DNA from 2 places in the Sphingopyxis lindanitolerans genome. Region 2 is predicted to be linked to the other one. Evidence: predicted binding sites of a transcription regulator. Region 2 holds the regulator's gene; the other holds the start of a gene.
What was found. The regulator LexA, encoded in region 2, represses DNA repair genes until DNA is damaged. The targets are predictions, from matches to a motif close to GTTCCNCNCTTGTTCT.
Positions count from the first base shown of each region.

Region 1: uvrA (excinuclease ABC subunit UvrA) is a predicted target of LexA. The motif match lies at 2,866-2,881, and genes of this name have one in related genera.

Region 1 is NZ_CM009578.1:3,983,537-3,994,013, forward strand. It holds gene uvrA (excinuclease ABC subunit UvrA) at 1-2,813, opposite strand, end outside; gene CVO77_RS18850 (M13 family metallopeptidase) at 3,086-5,170, shown strand; gene CVO77_RS18855 (hypothetical protein) at 5,317-5,682, shown strand; gene CVO77_RS18860 (hypothetical protein) at 5,697-6,272, opposite strand; gene CVO77_RS18865 (UrcA family protein) at 6,504-6,845, shown strand; gene CVO77_RS18870 (LytR/AlgR family response regulator transcription factor) at 6,900-7,634, opposite strand; gene CVO77_RS18875 (sensor histidine kinase) at 7,636-8,799, opposite strand; gene CVO77_RS18880 (MATE family efflux transporter) at 8,894-10,360, opposite strand; gene CVO77_RS18885 (valine--tRNA ligase) at 10,357-10,477, opposite strand, start outside.
Region 2 is NZ_CM009578.1:679,740-690,216, reverse strand. It holds gene CVO77_RS03245 (hypothetical protein) at 1-377, shown strand, start outside; gene CVO77_RS03240 (hypothetical protein) at 455-1,354, shown strand; gene CVO77_RS03235 (sensor histidine kinase) at 1,351-2,730, shown strand; gene CVO77_RS03230 (citrate synthase) at 2,934-4,217, opposite strand; gene gltX (glutamate--tRNA ligase) at 4,255-5,712, opposite strand; gene CVO77_RS03220 (ComEC/Rec2 family competence protein) at 5,770-7,929, shown strand; gene lexA (transcriptional repressor LexA) at 7,883-8,566, opposite strand; gene CVO77_RS03210 (molybdopterin molybdotransferase MoeA) at 8,632-9,822, opposite strand; gene moaC (cyclic pyranopterin monophosphate synthase MoaC) at 9,819-10,289, opposite strand.

The DNA.
Region 1 (10,477 bases), 850 kb from region 2:
CCGCCCTTGACCCCGCCTTCGGGGCCGAGGTCGACGATCCAGTCGGCGGTCTTGATGACGTCGAGATTATGCTCGATCACCACGACGCTATTGCCCTGGTCGACGAGCGCCTGGAGCACTTCGAGCAATTTGCGGACATCCTCGAAATGCAGGCCGGTGGTCGGCTCGTCGAGGATATAGAGCGTCTGCCCGGTCGAGCGCCGTGACAATTCCTTGGCGAGCTTCACCCGCTGCGCCTCGCCGCCCGACAGGGTCGTCGCCTGCTGCCCGACCTTGATATAGCCAAGCCCGACGCGAACGAGCATCGCCATCTTGTCGCGGATCGCGGGTACCGCCTTGAAGAACTCGGCCGCGTCCTCGACCGTCATGTCGAGCACATCGGCGATGCTGTGGCCCTTGAACTTCACCTCGAGCGTTTCGCGGTTGTAGCGTTTGCCGTGGCACGTCTCGCACGTCACATAGACGTCGGGCAGGAAGTGCATCTCGATCTTGATCAGCCCATCGCCGGTGCAGGTTTCGCAGCGCCCGCCCTTGACGTTGAAACTGAAACGCCCGGGCTTGTAGCCGCGCGCCTGGCTTTCGGGCAGCCCCGCGAACCAGTCGCGGATGATCGTGAAGGCGCCCGTGTAAGTGGCGGGGTTCGAGCGCGGGGTGCGGCCGATCGGCGACTGGTCGATGTCGATGACCTTGTCGCAATGCTCCAGCCCCTTGAGGCTGTCGTGCGGCCCCGCGACCATGCGTGCGCCGTTGAGGATGCGCGCTGCGCTGGCGTAGAGCGTGTCGATGATCAGGCTCGACTTGCCGCTGCCCGACAGGCCGGTGACGCAGGTGAAGGTGCCGAGCGGGATCTTCGCAGTGACATTCTGGAGGTTGTTCGCGCGCGCGCCCTTGAGCACGAGGTCGAAGCCATTACCCTTGCGACGATGCGTCGGCACCTCGATCTTCTTCGCGCCGGTCAGATACGCCGCGGTTAGGCTATTCTTGTTCGCCAACACCTGTTCGAGCGTGCCCTCGGCGACGATTTCACCGCCGTGGAGGCCCGCGCCGGGACCCATATCGACGACATAGTCGGCGTGGCGGATCGCATCCTCGTCATGCTCGACGACGATCACCGTGTTGCCGAGGTCGCGCAGCCGCTTGAGCGTCGCGAGCAGCCGGTCGTTGTCGCGCTGGTGAAGCCCGATGCTCGGTTCGTCGAGGACGTAGAGCACGCCCGACAGCCCGCTGCCGATCTGGCTGGCGAGGCGGATACGCTGGCTCTCGCCGCCGGACAGCGTGCCCGAGGTGCGGTTGAGGTTGAGGTAATCGAGCCCGACATTGTTGAGGAAGCCGAGCCGCTCGTTAATCTCTTTCAGGATCGCCTTGGCGATCTGACGCTGCGTGTCGTTCAGCTTCGCGTCGAGCGTGCTGAACCAAAGAAGGGCGTCCGCCACCGATCGCTGCGCCGACAGGCTGATATCCTCGCCCGCGATCTTCACCGCGAGCGGTTCGGGTCGCAGCCGCGCGCCGTGGCACGTCTCGCACGGCTGCGCGGTCTGATATTTGCTCAATTCTTCGCGCATCCACGCGCTTTCGGTCTGGAGCAGGCGGCGGTTGAGGTTGCCGATCACACCCTCGAACGCCTTGTGCGTCGAATAGCTGCGACGCCCGTCCTTGAAGGTCAGCTCGACCGGCTTGCCGCCGCTGCCATAGAGGATGACGAGTTGCACTTCGCCCGGCAGATCCTGCCACGGCGTCGTCAGGTCGAAGCCAAAGGCTTTACCGAGGCTTTCGAGCACCTGCATATAATAGGGCGAGGGCGGGTTCGATTTGGCCCAGGGCACGACCGCGCCCTTCTTGAGGCTGAGCGCATGGTTGGGGACGACCAGGTCGGGGTCGAATTCCTGCCGTTCGCCAAGCCCGTCGCACGCGGGGCAGGCGCCCTGCGGTGCGTTGAAGCTGAACAATCGCGGTTCGATCTCGGCGATCGTGAAGCCCGAGACAGGGCAGGCGAATTTCTCGGAAAAGATGATGCGGTTCGCGGGGATGCCCGCGCCCTTGAGCTTTTGGTCCTGGGCGCCGCCGCTATCCTCTTCCTCGCGCCCCGGCACGATGCCGTCGGCGAGGTCGATATAGGCGAGCCCCTCGGCAAGCTTGAGCGCGGTCTCGAAGCTGTCGGCGAGCCGGGTGCCCAGCCCTTCGCGCACCGCGATACGGTCGACCACGACCTCGATGTCGTGCTTGTATTTCTTGTCGAGCGTCGGCGCTTCGCCAATCTCGTAAAATTCGCCGTCGATGCGGACGCGCGTGAAGCCGTCCTTCTGCCACTGCGCGAGTTCCTTCTTATACTCGCCCTTGCGGCCGCGCACGACAGGGGCGAGTAGATAGGCGCGGGTGCCCTCGGGAAGCGCCATCACGCGATCGACCATGTCGGTGACGGTCTGCGCGCTGATCGGCTTCCCCGTCGCCGGCGAGTAGGGAATGCCGACGCGCGCCCACAGCAGGCGCATATAGTCGTAGATCTCGGTCACCGTCGCGACGGTCGAACGCGGGTTGCGGCTCGTCGTCTTCTGCTCGATGCTGATCGCCGGCGACAGGCCGTCGATATGCTCGACGTCGGGCTTTTGCATCATCTCAAGGAACTGGCGGGCATAGGCCGACAGGCTCTCGACATAGCGCCGCTGGCCCTCGGCATAAATAGTGTCGAAGGCGAGGCTCGATTTTCCCGACCCCGAAAGCCCGGTGATGACGATCAGCGCATCGCGCGGCAGATCGACGTCGACGCCCTTCAGATTATGCTCGCGCGCGCCGCGCACTTTGATGTGAGTCAGCATTGGCAACATCCATGCGGACGGGAAATATGGCTGCGATTCATGGGAGGGCTATGTTCCAGATTTGTTCTAAACGCGCAAGGGGCCGTTTCGCGCTGCTTCGCCGCTTAGATAGGGTGACGGGCGGCGCGTCGCAATGCGGAGGCTTTCCACCAACATCCCAAAGGCTTCGACCAATGCCCGGCGGTTCGCTTGACCCCGCGGTGCGGTAGGCGGACAAGTTGGGCCATGTCCGCCGTCCCGAGGGGACGGCGCGAGCGTGAGGAGACTGGGGAATGAAGAATTTTTTTGCAGGGGCCGCCGGCCTCGCGCTGGCGGCCGCGTTGGCCGCGGCGCCGGCTTTGGCGAAGGGTGACGGCGTCGCGAAGACGCTGCTCGCCGAGGCGGACGGCAGCGGCGCCGCGCCCGCGGCGGATGACGGGTCGCTCAAGGCGCTCACCTTCGGTACTTGGGGCGTCGATCTGGGCGCCCGCGACACATCGGTCAATCCGGGCGACGATTTCGACAAATATGCCAACGGCGGCTGGTTCGCGCGCACCGAGATTCCGGCCGACCAGGCGTCGGCGGGGGTCGATTACGACGTCTATAATCTGACCCAGCGGCAGCTTCGCCAGCTCGTCACCGGCGCCGCGGCGACCAGCCAGGTTGGCGGCCTCTATCACAGCTTCATGGACGAAGCGCGCATCGACGCGCTTGGCGCGAAGCCGCTGATGGCCGACATCGCGACGGTAGAGGCGATCAAGGACAGGGGCGAGATGGCGCGCTTCATGGGCGCGTCGCAAGGCACGTTCGGCGCCTCGATCGTTGGCGGCGGACCCTATGCCGACAGCGCCGATCCGACGATGAACATACTCTGGCTCGGGCAAGGTGGCCTCGGGCTTCCCGATCGCGACTATTATCTGAACGATGCCTTCAAGGCGCAACGCGACGCCTATCGCGCCTATGTCGCTCGCACGATGAAGATGATCGGCAATCCGGCGCCCGAAAAGGCAGCCGACACGATCCTGGCGTTCGAGACCGAGGTTGCAAAGGCGAGCTGGGCGATCGCCGACCGCCGCGACATCGGCAAGATCAACAATCCGATGTCGTCGATCGAACTTGCCGCCTATGCGCCCGGACTCGACTGGAACGCCTGGTTCGCGGGCGCGAGCATCGGGCCGCAGAAGCGAATCATCGTCAACGAAAATACCGCGATCCGCGACATCGCGGCGCTCTATGCCAAGACCCCGCTCGACACGCTCAAGCTGTGGCAGGAATTTCACGTCGCCGACAATGCGGCGAATTATCTGTCGAAGGATTGGGTCGACAGCCGCTTTGAATATACGAAGGCGCTGAGCGGCGTGTCCGAACTACGCCCGCGCTGGAAGCGCGGCCTGCAACTCGTCGACGGCAGCCTCGGCGAACTGGTTGGCGAGGAATATGCGAAGCGATATTTCCCGGCGAGTGCCAAGGCGAAGATGGAAACGCTCGTCGCGAACCTGAAACTGTCGATGGGCGACCGCATCCGCAACAATGACTGGATGGCGCCCGAAACCAAAACCGCGGCGCTTGCGAAGCTCGACAAGATGGACGTCATGGTCGGTTATCCCGACAAATGGCGCGACTATTCGGGCCTCAAGGTCGATCCGACCGATCTCTATGGCAATGTGAAGCGCAGCGCGGCGTTCGAATATGCCTATGCGCTGTCCGATCTCGACAAGCCGGTCGACCGCAAGAAATGGGCGATGAACCCGCAGGAGGTCAACGCCTATAACGGGTTCCTCGAAAACAAGATCGTGTTCCCGGCTGGCATATTGCAGGCGCCCTATTTTAGCGAGAGTGTCGACGACGCCGTCAACTATGGGGCGATCGGGGCGGTCATTGGGCACGAGATCAGCCATGGCTTCGATGACCAGGGGCGCAAGGTTGATGCCAATGGCGCGGTGCGTGATTGGTGGACAACGGCCGACGCCAAGCGCTTCGACGATCAAGCGAAGGGGTTCGGCGCACAATATGCGACCTATGAGGCGGCGCCGGGCGCGTTCATCAATCCCGACCTGACGATGGGGGAAAATATCGCCGATCTTGCGGGGCTGGAGGTCGCCTATGACGCCTATCACCGCGCGCTGGGCGGCAAGGACGCGCCGGTGATCGACGGGCTGACCGGCGACCAGCGCTTTTTCCTCGCCTTTGCGCAGGCCTGGCGCGACAAGGCGCGCGAAGATGCGATCAAGACGCAGGTGGCGAGCAACGAGCATAGCCCGGCCCGCTGGCGGATCATCGGGCCGCTGCGCAACGTCGATGCCTGGTACAAGGCGTTCAACGTCACGCCCGCCGCCAAATATTATCTGAAGCCCGCGGATCGCACCCGGATCTGGTAACGTCTGTTCAGCGATGGCGGGCGCGGCCGATGGTCGCCCCGCCATCGCCGCCAGCGCAGCGCCGCTGCGTCAAACCCGTGCGGTCGGGAACGACGAGCCGGGCAAAACGTTGGACTGCGTGTGTCTGGATGGACAGGAGAGCTTCGATGATCAGGATGATTTTGACGGCCAGTGCGGCCATGGCGCTGTTCGCCGCGGGCCAAGCGGCCGCGATGCAGAACAATCCCGACGGGACGACGGCGGAGGAGCGCTCGAACACGGCTCGGCTCAACGCCGACCAGCTGGCGAAGGCCAAGGCCGAAACCCAGACCTATGAAGCCGAAGTCGCGGCGCGCGACCAGCAGGAAGCTGCCACGCACTCCGAGTTCGCCAAGGAAACCGAGGCGTATGAGGCCGAAAAGGCGCGCGTGGCCGCGCTGTCGGCCGAAGAGCGGATCCAGTGGGAGGCCGATGTCGCGGCCTGCAAGGGCGGCGATACGACGCGCTGCGCGAAGCCGCAGCCCCAGAATTGATGCGTTAACGGTCGCTATTGCGCGACGGCAGGAGGCTCCGGCGGTTCGCCGGGGCCTTTTTGCCGTGGCTCGGGCGACGGTTTTGGCGATGTGGACGGCTCGCGCGTCGCGGGAGGGGGAAGCGCGACGGGCATGACCATCGCCGGCAGGGTGCGCGGCTCGGGGGCAGGGCGGGGCTGGGGATCGGGAAGGCGGCCGCCATATTGATAATCGTCCGTCGGTTCGGGCGCCGGTTCGGGCGTCGGCCCGACATCGTCATCGACGTGGCCCAATTCACGAAAAGCGTCGCTCATCCGGTGATCGTGCCGGGCCTTCAGCCGCGCGGCGACGCCATAGCTGTCGGCGCAGTCGGGGCAGGGCGGGGCATCCGCCTGCCCGGTGACGAGCGCGTCGGGATTGGCGCTGAACCCGGCGAAGGAGGCGCCGCCGTCGGCCGGGCGGTCGCCGCCCTTGTTGCCGAGCCCGTTGTCGACCACCGCGAGGCCGAGCAGCGTGCCCCCGCCGAGCCCGGCCAAGCCGAGCCCGAGCGCCCAGGCCAGGCGGCGCGCGCCGCGGCCGCGACTCGGAGAGGGGCGGGGTTTCCTCCTCATTCGGCAAAGAAAGCCATCCTGACGACTATGATGCAAGCTTTCGGCCACTGGTCGACGCCCCAATGCGCTTCGTCCGCCTGATCGACGCGGCTTCCGAGCCGGTCGAACCTTGCATGCGCGACGGCGGGAAAGGGCGCATTGCCAGCGTGCGGGATGCGGGTTGATGCAATCTTCCCCGGTGAACATCAGGCCGTGTCCCGCGTCACCACCCCGGATTGAGAGGACTCCCCCATGTTCAAACCGACCCTTACTCTGATCACCCTGACGATGGCCGCCGGCGGGATCGCCGCACCCGCGATGGCGCAGGACGACGATGCGCCGCGCGTCATGGTGCATTACGGCGATCTTGACCTGCAAACCGTCGACGGACGCGAGCAGCTCGATCTTCGCATTCGCAGGGCGATCCGTTCGATGTGCCGCGTCGGATTTCGTCCTTCATTGCAGCAGCGCGCGTTCGAACAGGCATGCGAAGCACGGGCACGCAGCAGCGCCGAACCGCAGCTCGCGGCCTTGCTGAACGGCAGCAGCGCGCGGTTCGCGAGCGAGAAACCGCCGGTCGTCTCGGCGCCCTGACGGCTATCGCGATCGGGGCCGCCCAAAAGCAGGGGGCGGCCCTGGCGAAGGCGATCATGCCCCGTGCGTGATCGCCTTTACGTCGTGCAGATAAGTGCGGCCGATCCGGTGGACTCCGCCCTCGCCGAGGTCGACGCTCCAGGCGCCGTCGCCATGGTGTTTGAGCCCGACGATGCCGTCGCGGCGGATCATCTTCGACCGATGGATGCGCATGAACTGGTCGGGGTTCATGCGTGCTTCCAGCGATTTGATCGTCTGGTGGATCAGCCAACTGCGCGCGCCGACGTGCAGCCGCATATAATCGCGCTCGGCCTCGACCAGGTCGACCTGGTCGGCGTCGATACGCAGCATCTCGCCGCGGTTCTGGACCCAGAATTCGTTGATCCACTTGCTCTTTTGCTTGGGCGCGCGATCGGTCGCGTTCCATTCGCGCACGCGCGTCAGTGCGCGGCCGAGGCGGTCGGGCGACACGGGCTTGAGCAGATAATCGACCGCGGCGACGTCGAACGCCGCCACCGCATAGCGATCGAAGGCGGTGATGAAGACGACCGCGGGCGGATTGTCGAGCTTGTCGAGCGCCGCGGCGACCGCCAGCCCGTCGAGATCGGGCATCGCGATGTCGCACAGGACGAGGTCGGGCGCGAGCGCATCGACCATGCGCAGCGCCGAGGCCCCGTCGCTGGCGGTGCCGACGAGCGAAATACCATCCTGCTGCCCGGCGAGGATCTGGAGCCGCTCGATCGCCAGCGGTTCGTCGTCGACGATCAGCGTGCGTAGCATCCGCATCATGTCAGCATCCCTCCCGTGCCAGCGGCAGCCATAGCGAAACGAAGAACCCTCCGCCATCCGACGGCCCCCATTCGCAGCCCGCCGCCGGGCCATAGCGGGTCAGCAGCCGTTCGCGGACATTGCCGAGACCGAGGCCGGTTCCGGACGCGGGAACCGCCGCCTTTGGGTCGATGTCGTTTTCGGTGCGCACGACGAGCAGGCCATGTTCGCTGCTCGCGGTCAGCCGGATCGCGATCCGGCCCTTGCTTGGCGCGACGCCATATTTGAGCGCATTTTCGATGATCGGCTGCAGGATCAGCACCGGGACGCAGGCGTTTTCGAGCGCCTTTGGCACCAGCACCTCGACCTGGAGCCGGTCGGGGAAGCGGACTTGCTCGATATCGAGATAGAGCCGCTGGAGCGCGATTTCCTCGTCGAGGCTGACAAGCTGTTCGGGGTCGATCGCGAGGCTCGATCGCAGGAAGGACGACAGGTTCATGATCATCGTCTCGGCTTCGCTCTTCGACCCGCGCAGGACGAGCGTCGATAGCGAATTGAGCGTGTTGAACAGAAAGTGCGGATTGACCTGATAGTGAAGGGCGCGGAGCTGCGCGGTCTGCGCCTCGATGCGGAAATGGTTGGCGCGCCGCTCGACCGCGCGCATCTCGTTCGCATAGCCGAAGGCGACATAGAGCGCCGCCCAGACCGCGAAGAAGAAATACCAGCGGATCGAGCTGTCGAGGATCAGCACGATCTCCCACGCGACCGGGAATTTGGTATGGATATCGGCGATGATCTTTGCCGAGTCGGGAAGCGGCAGCCAGTAATAGAAGACGAGCAGGTTGATGCACGCATAGACGATGACGAGCGGGATCGCCGCGCCCATCGCGACGGCGAGGCGGGCGCCGAAGCCGCGCGGCTGGACGCGCTGGATCAATTGATAGAGGACGAAGGTGCACAATATGCCCGCGACGACGACGATGCCGCGGCGCCCGGCATATTCCCATTGCTCGGCGCCCGCGAGGATGCCGAGGCCGGTGGTGATCAGGAAATAGAGCAGCCACATCGCGACGATCGAGCCGATCGCGACCCGGGGATTGACGCGCGCGTCGGAGGCGCGCCAGTCGGGCGCCGCGGCCAGCATCTTCGCCCGTTGATCGCGCAGCGTCTCTTTGCGGATAGTCATGTTCATCGAGGCTGTCTTAGCGTCAAACATCGCCGCAACGCCAGCAGCCACCGGGCCGCCAGTCGAAGGGGTCCGGGCCTTGGTCGAAAGCGCGCTATTCGACGTCAGGCTGCGGCATCGTGCGGCGCCAGCCGCCGCGCTTGTAGACGATCCAGGCCATCGCCAGCGAGGCGAGCGAGGACAGCGGAAAGCTCCACCACAAAATGTCGCTGCCGATTGTCGAATAGCCGAAATAATAGATGCCGAGGCGGATCGGGAACATCGACAGGAAAAGGATGATCAGCGGCGGGACGACCGAGCCGTTGGCGCGCAGCGTACCGATCAGCACGATCGTGGTGCCAAAGGGCAGGAAGGTCCAGGTCGCGATCAGTTGAATATGGCGCGATACCTCGATCGCGGGGCTTTCGCTGCCGAGGAACAGCGCGAGCGCGGCCCGGTCGAAGGTCAGGAGCAGCGCGATCAGGACACCCGTCATGACGAGGTTGATCGCCATGCCGCTGTTCGTCACCGACGCCACGCGGTCCCAGCGCGCCGCGCCGATATTCTGCGCCACCATCGCGCTGACCGCCGCGCCGATCGCGAGCGCGGGCATCTGGACATAGTTCCAGAGCTGCAACGTCGCGCCATAAGCGGCGGAGGTGACCAGTCCCTCGCGGTTGACGAGCCCGATCATGATGAGCCCGGCGCCCGAGATGACGAGCATCTGCGCGCCCATTGGCATGCCGCGCCCGACGATGAAGCGAAGCTCGCTCCATTTGGGCAGCAGATAGATCAGCTCGTGGCCGCGCAGGCGCAGCACATGGTTTCGGGCATAGAACCAGGTGATCATCCCCGCGAGGCTGATCGTCCCGGCGGTCGCGGTGGCGAGCGCGCTGCCCGCGATGCCAAGACGCGGGAACGGGCCGAGGCCGAGGATCAGCACCGGGTTGAAGACGATATCGAGTACGACCGTGAGGATCATGAAACGCAGCGGCGTGACCGCGTCGCCCGCGCCGCGCGACGCCATCATCAAGGTCACCGACAACATGCTGGCCGGCACCGCGAGGAAGGTGACGCGCAGATAGTCGTGTGCCAGCCCGAACGCTTCGGGCGGCGTCACCAGCCAGTGCAAGATCCTGTCCGACGCGAACCAGCCGACGACCGCGATCACGACCGAGAAGATCAGTGCGAGCCCGACGACCCCGCCCGCCGCGCGCCGCGCCGCGTCGACGTCGCCGCGCCCCATCGACTGGCCGATCAACACCGTCGCCGCCATGCCGAAGCCGAAGAAGGCGCCGAACATCAGGAACATGATGATGTTGGCGTTGGCGGTCGCGGCGAGCGCGCTTTCGCCGAGGAATTGGCCGACCCAGATCGAATTCACCGAACTCGACAGCGTCTGCAAGATATTCGACGCGAGCGTCGGCAGCGCGAAGAGGATCAGCGTCTTGGTGATCGGCCCGCTGATCAGGTCCATCCGCCCGCCGCCGCGCGCGGTCTGGCGCGGCGGAATCGGTCCCGCGGCCGGATCGGCCGCCGCCGCGACGGGCATCGGCGTGACGGGCGTTTGGCCGTCGGTCACCCCAGCCGCGCCAATGCGGCGGTCAGGCGCTCGGCTTCGGCCTCCTTGGCGGCGTGGTCGGCGCGGGCCTTTTCCACCGCTTCGGGCTTGGCGCGTTCGACGAAGGAGGGATTGTTC
Region 2 (10,477 bases):
TTTCCGCCTTTCGTGCCGAAAGCGCGGCGCAGGACCGGACGCGCCACGTCATCCGCAGCTTCGGCTGGCTGCTGCTGGCGCTTTTTCCGTGGCTGCTGTCGCTCGGCGGGCCCGACCATCTGATGCCGCGCTTCTCCGAGGCCGCGCTCGCGCCCTGCCTGGCGGCGACGATCCTGCTTGCGCGCTGGCTTTATGAGGATTCGGGCGAAAAGCGCCGCTTCCACTGGCTGCTTCCCGACGCCGATCAGGCATGGATGATGCTGGTTCCGGCCTTGCTGTTCGACTTCGCGACGTTGATGTTCGCGGTGCTGCCGCTGCTGGCGCTGTTCCAGATCATGATCTGGCTCCGCCTCGCGCGGCGGCCGGAGGCTCGGTAGCTTTCCGGAAAGCGCTCCGAAACAAAGCGCTTCAAGGTTTAACGCCTATTAACGACAGGCTGCTATCGCGGGCGTGCATGGCCGAATCCCTTTCCTCGCCCGGCATCGAACTGCCGTCGCCGACGCTGTCGGCGCGCCTGCGCGAACTTGCCGGTTTCCTGGCGGCGCCGATGGCCGGCCGGCTGACCGAGGAGCAGCGCGCGCTGTCGCTGGGCATCGCGCGGCGGCTGGTCGCCGATGCCGCGCGCGCGCCGGGGGACGAGATCGACGTCGCATTGCTGTGGCACGACTGGCTCGACGGCGGACTGCCGACCGCGGCGCGGCTGGCGGCGGCCTGCTATGCGCGCGCCGAGGAGCATCGCTGGCGCGAGCATTCGGCGATGCGGACGATGCCGCCCGCGGCGGCGCCCGAGGAAGCCGCGGACCCCGAGGCGGTGGCGGCCACGGGCGACGTGCCGCCGAAGGTCGACCGCGCCTATCTGGCGCTCCAGATCGCCGACCGGCGGCGCTTCGACGCGCGCGGCCAGCCGCGCATCGCGCTTGCCGATGCCGATCGCGACCTGCTTCGCGCGCTGCTCGGCGACATCGCGGCGTGGCGCGTGGCTCAACCGGGGAAGGAAGGCGTGTCGGCCTTCGGTCCCGACGATTTCGTCCAGCGCGCGCTCGACCATCATCCGGCCACGCAGGGGATAGACCGCGCCGCGCTGGCCTATCATGCGTCGCTGGGCACCGCGTCGGAAGTCGCGGCAGCGGCGACGGCGGCGATCGCGGGGCATGACTGGCCCGCGCTGATCGCGCTCGCCGCGTGCGAACATCGGCGGCGCTATGCCGACATGGCGCTCGCGCTGCTCGGCGCCGCGCCGGCGGCCTTGCCGGCCCTGCTCGCGCCGCTGCGCCTCGACCGCGCGGCCCTGGCGCCGCTCGAAGCGTCGCTCGCCGCGCTTCCGGCGCGCGCCGACGGAGAGGGCAGCCCATGAGCGAGCGCGTCATTCGCGGACGGATTGACCGCGCCGGGGCACTGGTCAGCGCCGACGCCCCGCTGCTGCGCCTTCAGAAGCGCGCCGGCGCCGGGATCGGCAAGCCGCTCGCGCTGCCGCACCTTGCGCGGCTTGTCGCGCTGGCGCAGCGGCTGCAACGCGACATTTCGCGCCCGCTCTATACCGCCGACGATCATAGCGATATTCATGCGCTGGTCCGTGTCCTGCCCGATGGCGACGGCGCGAGCCTCGAAATCAGCGACTGGCGCGCCGGGGCGATGCCTATGCCGCAGGCGGCGACCGCCGATCCGGCCCCGTCGCCGCGCGGCTGGACGTGGGAGTGCGACCAGCAATTGCGGATGGTGGCGCTACGCGGCAGCGACGATGCGCCGCCGGTTCCCGACGATTGGGAAGGGCGATCGCTGTCCGAATTGTTCGAACTTCAGCCCGACGAGCAGGGGCGCTTTCCCGTGCTGCGCGCGCTGGCGAGCCAATCGCGCTTCGAAGGGCAGCGCGTGCGCGCCGACGGCCCCGCGGGACGAATCGCGATGGTGCTGGCCGCCGGGCCGATCTTCGATGCGACCGGGCGTTTCACCGGCTTTCGCGGCGAGGTCGAAGTCGAGCGCGAGGTCGCGGCAAGCGCCAGCGGCGCGACCGCCGCGCTCGCCGACCCCGCCTTCGGCTCGCTGCCGCTGTCGGACCCGCAATTCGGACGCCGGATCGACGGCGCGCTGCGCGGGCCGCTCAGCCGCATCATCGCGACCGCCGAGACGATCCACGGCCAGTTCGACGGGCCGATCCGCGCCGATTATGCGCGCTATGCCGGCGATATCGCGCACGCCGGGCGCCATCTGCTCGGGCTGGTCGACGATCTCGCCGATTTGCAGAATATCGAGCGTCCCGGGTTCAAGGCGGCGGCCGACGAAATCGACCTTGGCGACCTCGCGCGCCGCGCGGTCGGCCTGCTTGGCATGAAGGCCGAGGAAAAGACCATTCGCATCGACGCGCCGAAGGTCGATGACAAGATGCCCGCGACCGGCGAGTTCCGCCGCGTCTTGCAGGTGCTGCTCAATCTGCTCGGCAACGCGATCCGCTATTCGCCCGAAGAGTCGCAAATCTGGATTCGCGTCGATCGCGAGGGCGACCGCGCGATGCTCACCGTCGCCGACCAGGGGCAGGGACTTTCGGGCGAGCAGCAGGCGGTGGTATTCGAGAAATTCGAACGGCTCGGCCGCACCGACAGCGGCGGATCGGGGCTGGGCCTCTATATCGCGCGGCGGCTGGCGCGGGCGATGGACGGCGACCTGACGGTCGAAAGCGCGCCGGGGCAGGGCGCGCGGTTTACGCTGAGCCTGCCGGCGCGGGACGAGGCGTAGCCGTTTCTTTACGGTGGGTGCGGATGTCGCCCTACCTTGGATCCCGTCATCCCGGGCTTGACCCGGAATCCGCCCATTCCTTCAAGACAGGCGGGCCCCGGGTCAAGCCCGGGGTGACGATGATGGACAGGTCGCCTTCCGGTTGAAAACAGCAAAGAAAAAGGGGCCGCGGAACGGCCCCTTTCTCGTTTTCGATGCGATGTTTACCGCTGATCCACCGGCACGAACGGGCGGTGCGCCGGGCCGGTGTAGAGCTGGCGCGGACGGCCGATTTTCTGAGCGGGGTCGGAGATCATTTCGTTCCACTGCGCGACCCAGCCGACGGTGCGGGCGAGCGCGAACAGCACCGTGAACATCGTCGTCGGGAAACCGATCGCCGACAGGATGACGCCCGAATAGAAATCGACGTTCGGGAACAGCTTCTTCTCGATGAAATAGGGGTCGTTGAGCGCCATTTCCTCGAGCTGCAATGCGACTTCGAAGACCGGGTCGTTGACCTTGAGCGCGTCGAACACTTCGCGAACCGTTTTCTGCATCACGGTCGCGCGCGGGTCGTAGTTTTTATAGACGCGATGACCGAAGCCCATCAGGCGGAACGGATCGTCCTTGTCCTTGGCGCGGGCGAGATATTCGGGGATGCGTTCGGGGCGGCCGATTTCGCGCAGCATGTTGAGCGCCGCCTCGTTCGCGCCGCCGTGCGCCGGGCCCCACAGGCAGGCGATACCCGCCGCGATGCACGCAAAGGGATTCGCGCCCGACGAACCGGCCAGGCGGACGGTCGAGGTCGAGGCGTTCTGTTCGTGATCGGCGTGGAGGATGAAGATGCGATCGAGCGCCCGTTCGACGGCGGGAACGATTTCATATTCCTCGGCCGGGACGCCAAAGGTCATGCGCAGGAAATTGCCGGTGTAGGACAGGTCGTTGCGCGGATAGACGAAGGGCTGGCCGACCGAATATTTATACGCCATCGCCGCGATCGTCGGCATTTTCGCGATCAGCCGATGGCTCGCGATCATGCGCTGGTGCGGATCGTGAATCTCGGTCGAATCATGATAAAAGGCGCTGAGCGCGCCGACGATGCCGCACATCAGCGCCATCGGGTGCGCGTCGCGGCGGAAACCACGGAAAAAGGTCGATAATTGTTCGTGGACCATCGTGTGGCGGGTGATGGTGTGCGTGAACTTGCCCAGTTCGTCGCCGGTCGGCAGTTCGCCGTTGAGCAGCAGGTAGCAGGTTTCCATGAAGCTGGAATGTTCGGCGAGGTCGCCGATCGCATAGCCGCGATGGAGCAGTACGCCCTCGTCGCCGTCGATATAGGTGATCTGCGATTCACAGCTCGCGGTCGAGGTAAAGCCGGGATCGTAGGTGAAGGCGCCGGTCTGCGCATAGAATTTGCGGATATCGACGACATCGGGGCCGACCGTGCCCTTGAGCACCGGATTTTCGACGGTGGTGTCGCCCAGGGTGATTTTTGCGATATCGGTCATTTTTTTCCCCTGATGTTTAGGGCGGGAGGCGTTGCGGCTACGCCCCTGCCGGATAATTGTGCGCTGCGTCAAGTCGCGCCAGGCTCGCGTCGCGGCCGAGCAGCAGCAACACATCGAAAATTCCCGGCGATACCGTCCGTCCGGTCAGCGCGGCGCGCAGCGGCTGCGCGAGCTTGCCGAGCCCGATTCCGGCCGACTCGCTCGTCTCGCGAACCGCAGCCTCGATATCGCCCGCATTCCAGTCGTTCAGCCCGCGCAGCTTTTCGGTGATGCCGGCGAGCACTCCCTCCGGCGCGTCCTTTAGCACCTGTGCGGCCTTTTCGTCCACTGCCAGCGGCATGGCCGCGAAGAGGAACAGCGCGCCCTCGGCAATCTCGTCGAGCGTCTTGGCGCGCGGCTTGAGCGATTCCATCGCGCGGGCGAGGAGATCGCGGTCGGGAGCGTCCAGCGCACGGCCGACGCCCGTTTCGACGCGCGGCGCGACGAGATCGGCGAGGCGGGCGTTATCGGCTTCACGGATGTAATGGCCGTTGAGATTTTCGAGCTTCTTGAAATCGAAGCGCGACGGCGAGCGGCCGACATGGTCGAGGTCGAACCATATGACGGCCTGCTCGCGGCTGATGATTTCATCATCGCCATGCCCCCAGCCGAGGCGGAGAAGATAATTGTTCACCGCCTCGGGCAGATAGCCCATCTCGTCGCGATAGGCATCGACGCCGAGCGCGCCGTGACGCTTTGACAGCTTCGCACCGTCGGCGCCGTGGATCAGCGGGACATGCGCATAGACCGGCTCGCGCCAGTTCATCGACCGAAGGAGGGCAAGCTGGCGAAAGGCGTTGTTGAGATGATCGTCGCCGCGGATGACGTGGGTGACCCCCATGTCATTGTCGTCGACGACGACGCTGAGCATATAGGTCGGCGTGCCGTCGCTGCGCAGCAGGATGAAATCGTCGAGTTCGGCATTCTGGACCGTGACCTCGCCCTGGACGCGGTCGGAAATCGTGACTTCTCCTTCCTGCGGCGCGCGCAGGCGGATGACGTGGGGAAGCGCGGGATCGCCATCGTCGCGGTCGCGCCACGGGCTGCGGACGCGGAAGGGGACGCGCTTTTCCTGCGCCTCGGCGCGCATCGCGGCGAGTTCGTCCTGGGTCAGGTAGCAACGATAGGCCTCACCCCTTGCCAGGAGGTCGTGCGCGACCTCGGCATGGCGCGGCGCGCGGGCGAACTGGAACACCGTTTCGCCGTCCCAATCGAGGCCCAGCCATTTCATCCCGTCGAGAATGGCGTCGATCGCGGCGTCGGTGGAGCGGGCGCGGTCGGTATCCTCGATGCGGAGCAGGAATTGGCCGCCGTGATGGCGCGCGAACAGCCAGTTGAACAAGGCGGTGCGCGCGCCGCCGATGTGCAGATAGCCGGTCGGGGAGGGGGCGAAGCGCGTCACCACGGCTGTGCCGGTCGCTTCTGCCAATCTGGTCGGGTTTTCGGTTGCCACCATGGCCTCTTTCAAACAGGTTGCTGCCTTTGCAGAGGCAGGATCGGGGCAGCCCCTAGCATGGCGACAAGGCCGCTTCAAACGCCCATATGCGCGCGCGCCGCCAGCCGCCTGCGCCGGGTTTCGGAGCGGATCGAGGCATGGCTCGATGCCGAGCGCGAGCGGATCGGGCTCTGGCTTCCCGTCGCGCTCGGCGCGGGGATCGCCTTCTGGTTCGCCTTGCCGACGGTGATGCAGTGGATCGGGCTGCTTTTCCTGCTGGCCGCTGGGACGCTCGCGGGGGTGCTGGCCGGGTGGCAGCGACGGCTGGGCCGGATCGCGGCGATCGGCTGCGCGGCGATGGCGGCGGGGATCCTCCTGATCTGGATTCGCGCGCTGTGGCTTGCGGCGCCGGTGCTGGCGCAGCCCGCGGTGACGGCGTTTTCGGCGCAGATCGAAGCGGTCGAACCGCTGCCCGCACGCGGCCAGACGCGGCTGATCGCCCGTCCGTTGCGGCGATCCGATTTGCCGCCGCGGGTTCGGCTGACGATGCGCGATGGCGATAGCGGCGATATCGCGCCGGGCGATTTCGTCGGGCTGCGCGCCCGGCTGATGCCGCCGCCGACCGCGAGTCTGCCCGGCGGCTATGATTTCGCGCAGCGCGCCTGGTTCGACCGCATCGGCGCGGTCGGCACGGTGCTGGGCGACGTCGCCCGGCGGCCCGGCGCGAAGGGCGGCAGCCAGCCGCTGCGCGCGCGATTGAGCGCGCATATCCACGGCCAGGTGGCGGGGTCGCCGGGCGGGATCGCGGCGGCGCTGGTCACCGGCGACCGCGGCGCGATTTCGCCCGAGGATGACGAGGCGATGCGCCGCGCCGGGCTGGCGCACCTGCTGTCGATCAGCGGGCTGCACGTCACCGCGGTGATCGGCTTCGCGATGCTCGTCGCGATGCGGCTGTTCGCGCTCAGCCGGCGATTGGCGCTGGAAGGATATGTGCTGCCGATCGCGGCGGCGGCCGGGGCGCTCGCCGGGGCGGGCTATACCTGGCTGGCGGGGGCCGAGGTGCCGACGCTGCGGTCGTTGATCGCGGCGCTGCTCGTCCTCGTCGCTTTCCTGATGGGGCGCGAGGCGCTGACCTTGCGGCTGGTCGCGGCGGGGGCGCTGATCGTGTTGCTGTGGCGTCCCGAATCGCTCGCCGGGCCGAGCTTCCAGCTCAGTTTCGCGGCGGTGACCGCGATCGTTGCGCTGCACGAAAGCCCGACGATGCGGCGCTTCCTCGCGCGGCGCGACGAGGGTTTGCCGCGGCGATGGGGGCGGGGACTGGCCGGGCTGCTGATCACCGGGCTGGTCGTCGAGGTCGCGCTGGCGCCGATCGCGTTGTTCCATTTCCACAAGGCGGGGCTTTATGGCGCGCTTGCCAATGTCGTGGCGATCCCGCTCACGACCTTCGTCATCATGCCGATGGAAGCGGCGGGGCTGCTGTTCGACAGTATCGGCATTGGCGCGCCTTTCTGGTGGGTTGCCGACCATGCGCTGCGCCTGCTCATCGCGCTCGCGCATGCGGTGGCGGGCACGCCGGGGGCGGTCGCGACGCTGCCGATCTTTCCGCGCTGGGGCTTTGCGCTGACGGTCGGCGGCGGGCTGTGGATTCTCCTCTGGCGGACGCGCTGGCGCCGGGCCGGCGCGGTGCCGCTGGCGATCGGTATCGCGGCGCTGCTTGCGCAGCCGCGCCCCGACCTGCTGATCACCGGCGACGGGCGCAACATCGCGGCGGCGGCGCCCGGCGGCGGCTATGCGCTGCTGCGCGATCGCGCCGGCGATTTCGTGCGCGATACGATGCGCGAGGCGGCGGGGATCGACACCCCGCTCGGCGCGCTCGCCGATCTGGACCATGTCGAATGCAATGTGGATTTCTGCCGCTGGCGCCAGGGCGTTGACGGCGCGCAGCGCGTCATCCTGGCCTCGCGCGGCCGCGACCGGATCGAAGGGGCCGACATGGCGGCCGCCTGCGACGCCGCCGATGTCGTGATCAGCGACCGCTGGTTACCGCGCGAATGCGTCGGGCGCTGGCTGACGATCGGCCGCGACAGCCTGGCGGAAAGCGGCGGGCTGGCGATCTATCTGGCGGGCAGGCCGCGGGTCGTCGCCGTGCGCCGCGCGGGCGACGAGCATCCGTGGCGCCAGCCCGACCAGCTTAGTGGTAACGACGAAGCAGTCCCGACAAGCGCCCTTGCACCATGACGCGCGCGGCCTCGTAACGCTGCGGCTCATAGGCGCTGTTGGCCGGATCGAGCCGGATCATCTTGCCTTCACGGCGGAAATATTTGAGCGTCGCATCCTGCCCGTCGACCAGTGCGACGACGATATCGCCCTCGCGCGCGGTGTCGGCTTTCTGGATCAGCGCATAATCGCCGTCGAAGATGCCCGCCTCGACCATCGAATCGCCCGACACCTCGAGCGCATAATGTTCGCCCGCGCCGAGCAGCGCGGCGGGAACCGCGAGCTGGTTGTGATCCTCGAACGCTTCGATCGGCACGCCCGCGGCGATCTTGCCGTGCAGCGGCACCTCGATGATGTCGTTTGCGGCGATCGGGCGCAGCGCCGGGGCGGGCTTGCGCAGCGGGACGATATTGTCGCGATCGCCCGGCACCGGAGCCTTCACGCCCTCGGGCGTCTTCAGCACCTCAAGCGCGCGGGCGCGATTGGGGAGGCGGCGGAGAAAGCCCCTTTCTTCCAAGGCGCTTATCAGGCGATGAATGCCCGATTTCGACTTGAGGCCGAGCGCTTCCTTCATCTCCTCGAACGACGGCGAAATGCCGCTCGCGTCGAGGCGCTGCTGGATGAAGTGGAGCAGTTCATGCTGCTTCGCGGTCAACATCTGTCGTTCTCCATGATGTCAGTTCCGGACATAGGGAGAACGATAGTGGAACAAAGCGGAACTTGTCAAGCGATGTCGATATAGTCCGCGAGGTCGCCCGCGGCTTTGGCGGGCGCGCCGGTCTCGCGGAGCAGCAAGGCCTTCGCTTCGGCGAGCGGAACGGTGCGGCCGCTGTCCTGTTCGCCGAACGGCGCGAGGCAGCCGTCGTCGACCCGCGCGCGCAGATAATCGCGGCGGCTGCCGCCTGCGGCGAGCGGCGCAGCGAGCGGCGCGCGGCGGATGGCGGGCAGCGGGTCGCGCGCGCCCGCGAGATGGCGGACGAGCGGAAGCAGGAACAGGATCGCGGTGACGAAGGCGGAGGAGGGATTACCGGGCAGGCCGAGCAGGAGCGCGTCGCCGATCATTCCCGCGATCAGCGGCTTGCCCGGCTTCATCGCGACCTTCCAGAAATCGACGTGGCCGCCCGCATCTTCGAGCGCGCCGCGAACATGGTCGTGATCGCCGACCGAGGCGCCGCCGACGGTGACGATGACGTCGTGACGTCGCGCTAGATCCTTGAGAATACTGGAAATCATCGCCCGGTCGTCGCGCATGTGCAGCGGCAGGCCGACCTCCGCCGGTTCGCCCGCGAGCAGCGCCGCGAGCATCGGACCGTTGCTGTCGGGTATCTGTCCGGGGGCGAGCGCGCGGCCCGGCTGCACCAGTTCGTCGCCGGTGGTCATGACCGCGACGCGCGGCCGCCCGCCGACCGCAAGCTGCGCCGCGCCGCCCATGATCGCGGTCGCGATCGCGCCGGGCGTCAGCCGCGTTCCGGCGGCGAGCAGCCGGTCGCTCGCGGCGAAATCGCTCGCGCGGTCGCGGATGTTCGCGCCGCGCGCGGCGGGCGCGTCGCCGGTCAAGGCGAGGCTTGCCCCTTCGGCGGCGGTATTTTCCTGAATAAGCACCGTATCGGCGCCATCGGGGAGCAGCGCGCCGGTGAAGATGCGTACCGCTTCGCCCGGCGCGAGCGGCGCGGAGGGAACCGCGCCCGCCGCCACTTCGCCGCCGATCCGCCAGGGGCCGGGAAGATCGTCGAAGCGGATCGCATAGCCGTCCATCGCCGACAGCGGCGCGGCGGGCTGATCGCGCTGAGCGACGACATCTTGTGAAAGATAACGTCCAAGAGACTGCAAAAATGCTATATTCTCTGGCGGCAGCGGCGAGCGTAGTGCCAACAGACGCGCCTGGGCTTCCTCGACGCGAAGCAGGCCGTTCATGCCGCGCGCCAGTCGCCCGAGCGGCCGCCGCTTTTTTCGAGCAGGCGGATGTCGCCGAGGACCATCGCGCGGTCGAGCGCCTTTGCCATGTCGTAGAGGGTGAGCAGCGCGACCGAGGCGGCGGTCAGCGCCTCCATCTCGACTCCGGTCGGGCCGGTCGTTTCCGCCGCCGCGCGGACCGAAAGGCCGCCGGTTTCCCACGCGAACTCGACCGTGACGCTGGTGAGCGCGAGCGGGTGGCAGAGCGGGATCAGATCGGCGGTGCGCTTTGCGGCCATGATGCCAGCGATGCGCGCGGTCGACAATATGTCGCCCTTGGGGGCGTTGCCGGTGCGGATCGCATCGAGCGCCGCGGCCGACATGGCGATCCGTCCACCCGCGACGGCGCGGCGCCGGGTGGCGGGCTTGGCGCCGACATCGACCATATGGGCGGCGCCGCTGTCGTCGAGGTGAGTCGGTTTGCTGATCATCGGGCGAGCCAAGCAAGGCGGGGCGGCGAAGGCAAGGGGGATGATGGCGAATGACGGGGAGCGGCCGCTCTTCTCCCCTCCCGCTTGCGGGAGGGGTTGGGGGTGGGCAGCAACGTCGCAATGCCCCACCCCGCTGCGACTAACGAACAAAGTTCGTAAGTCTCGCTGCCCCTCCCGCACGCGGG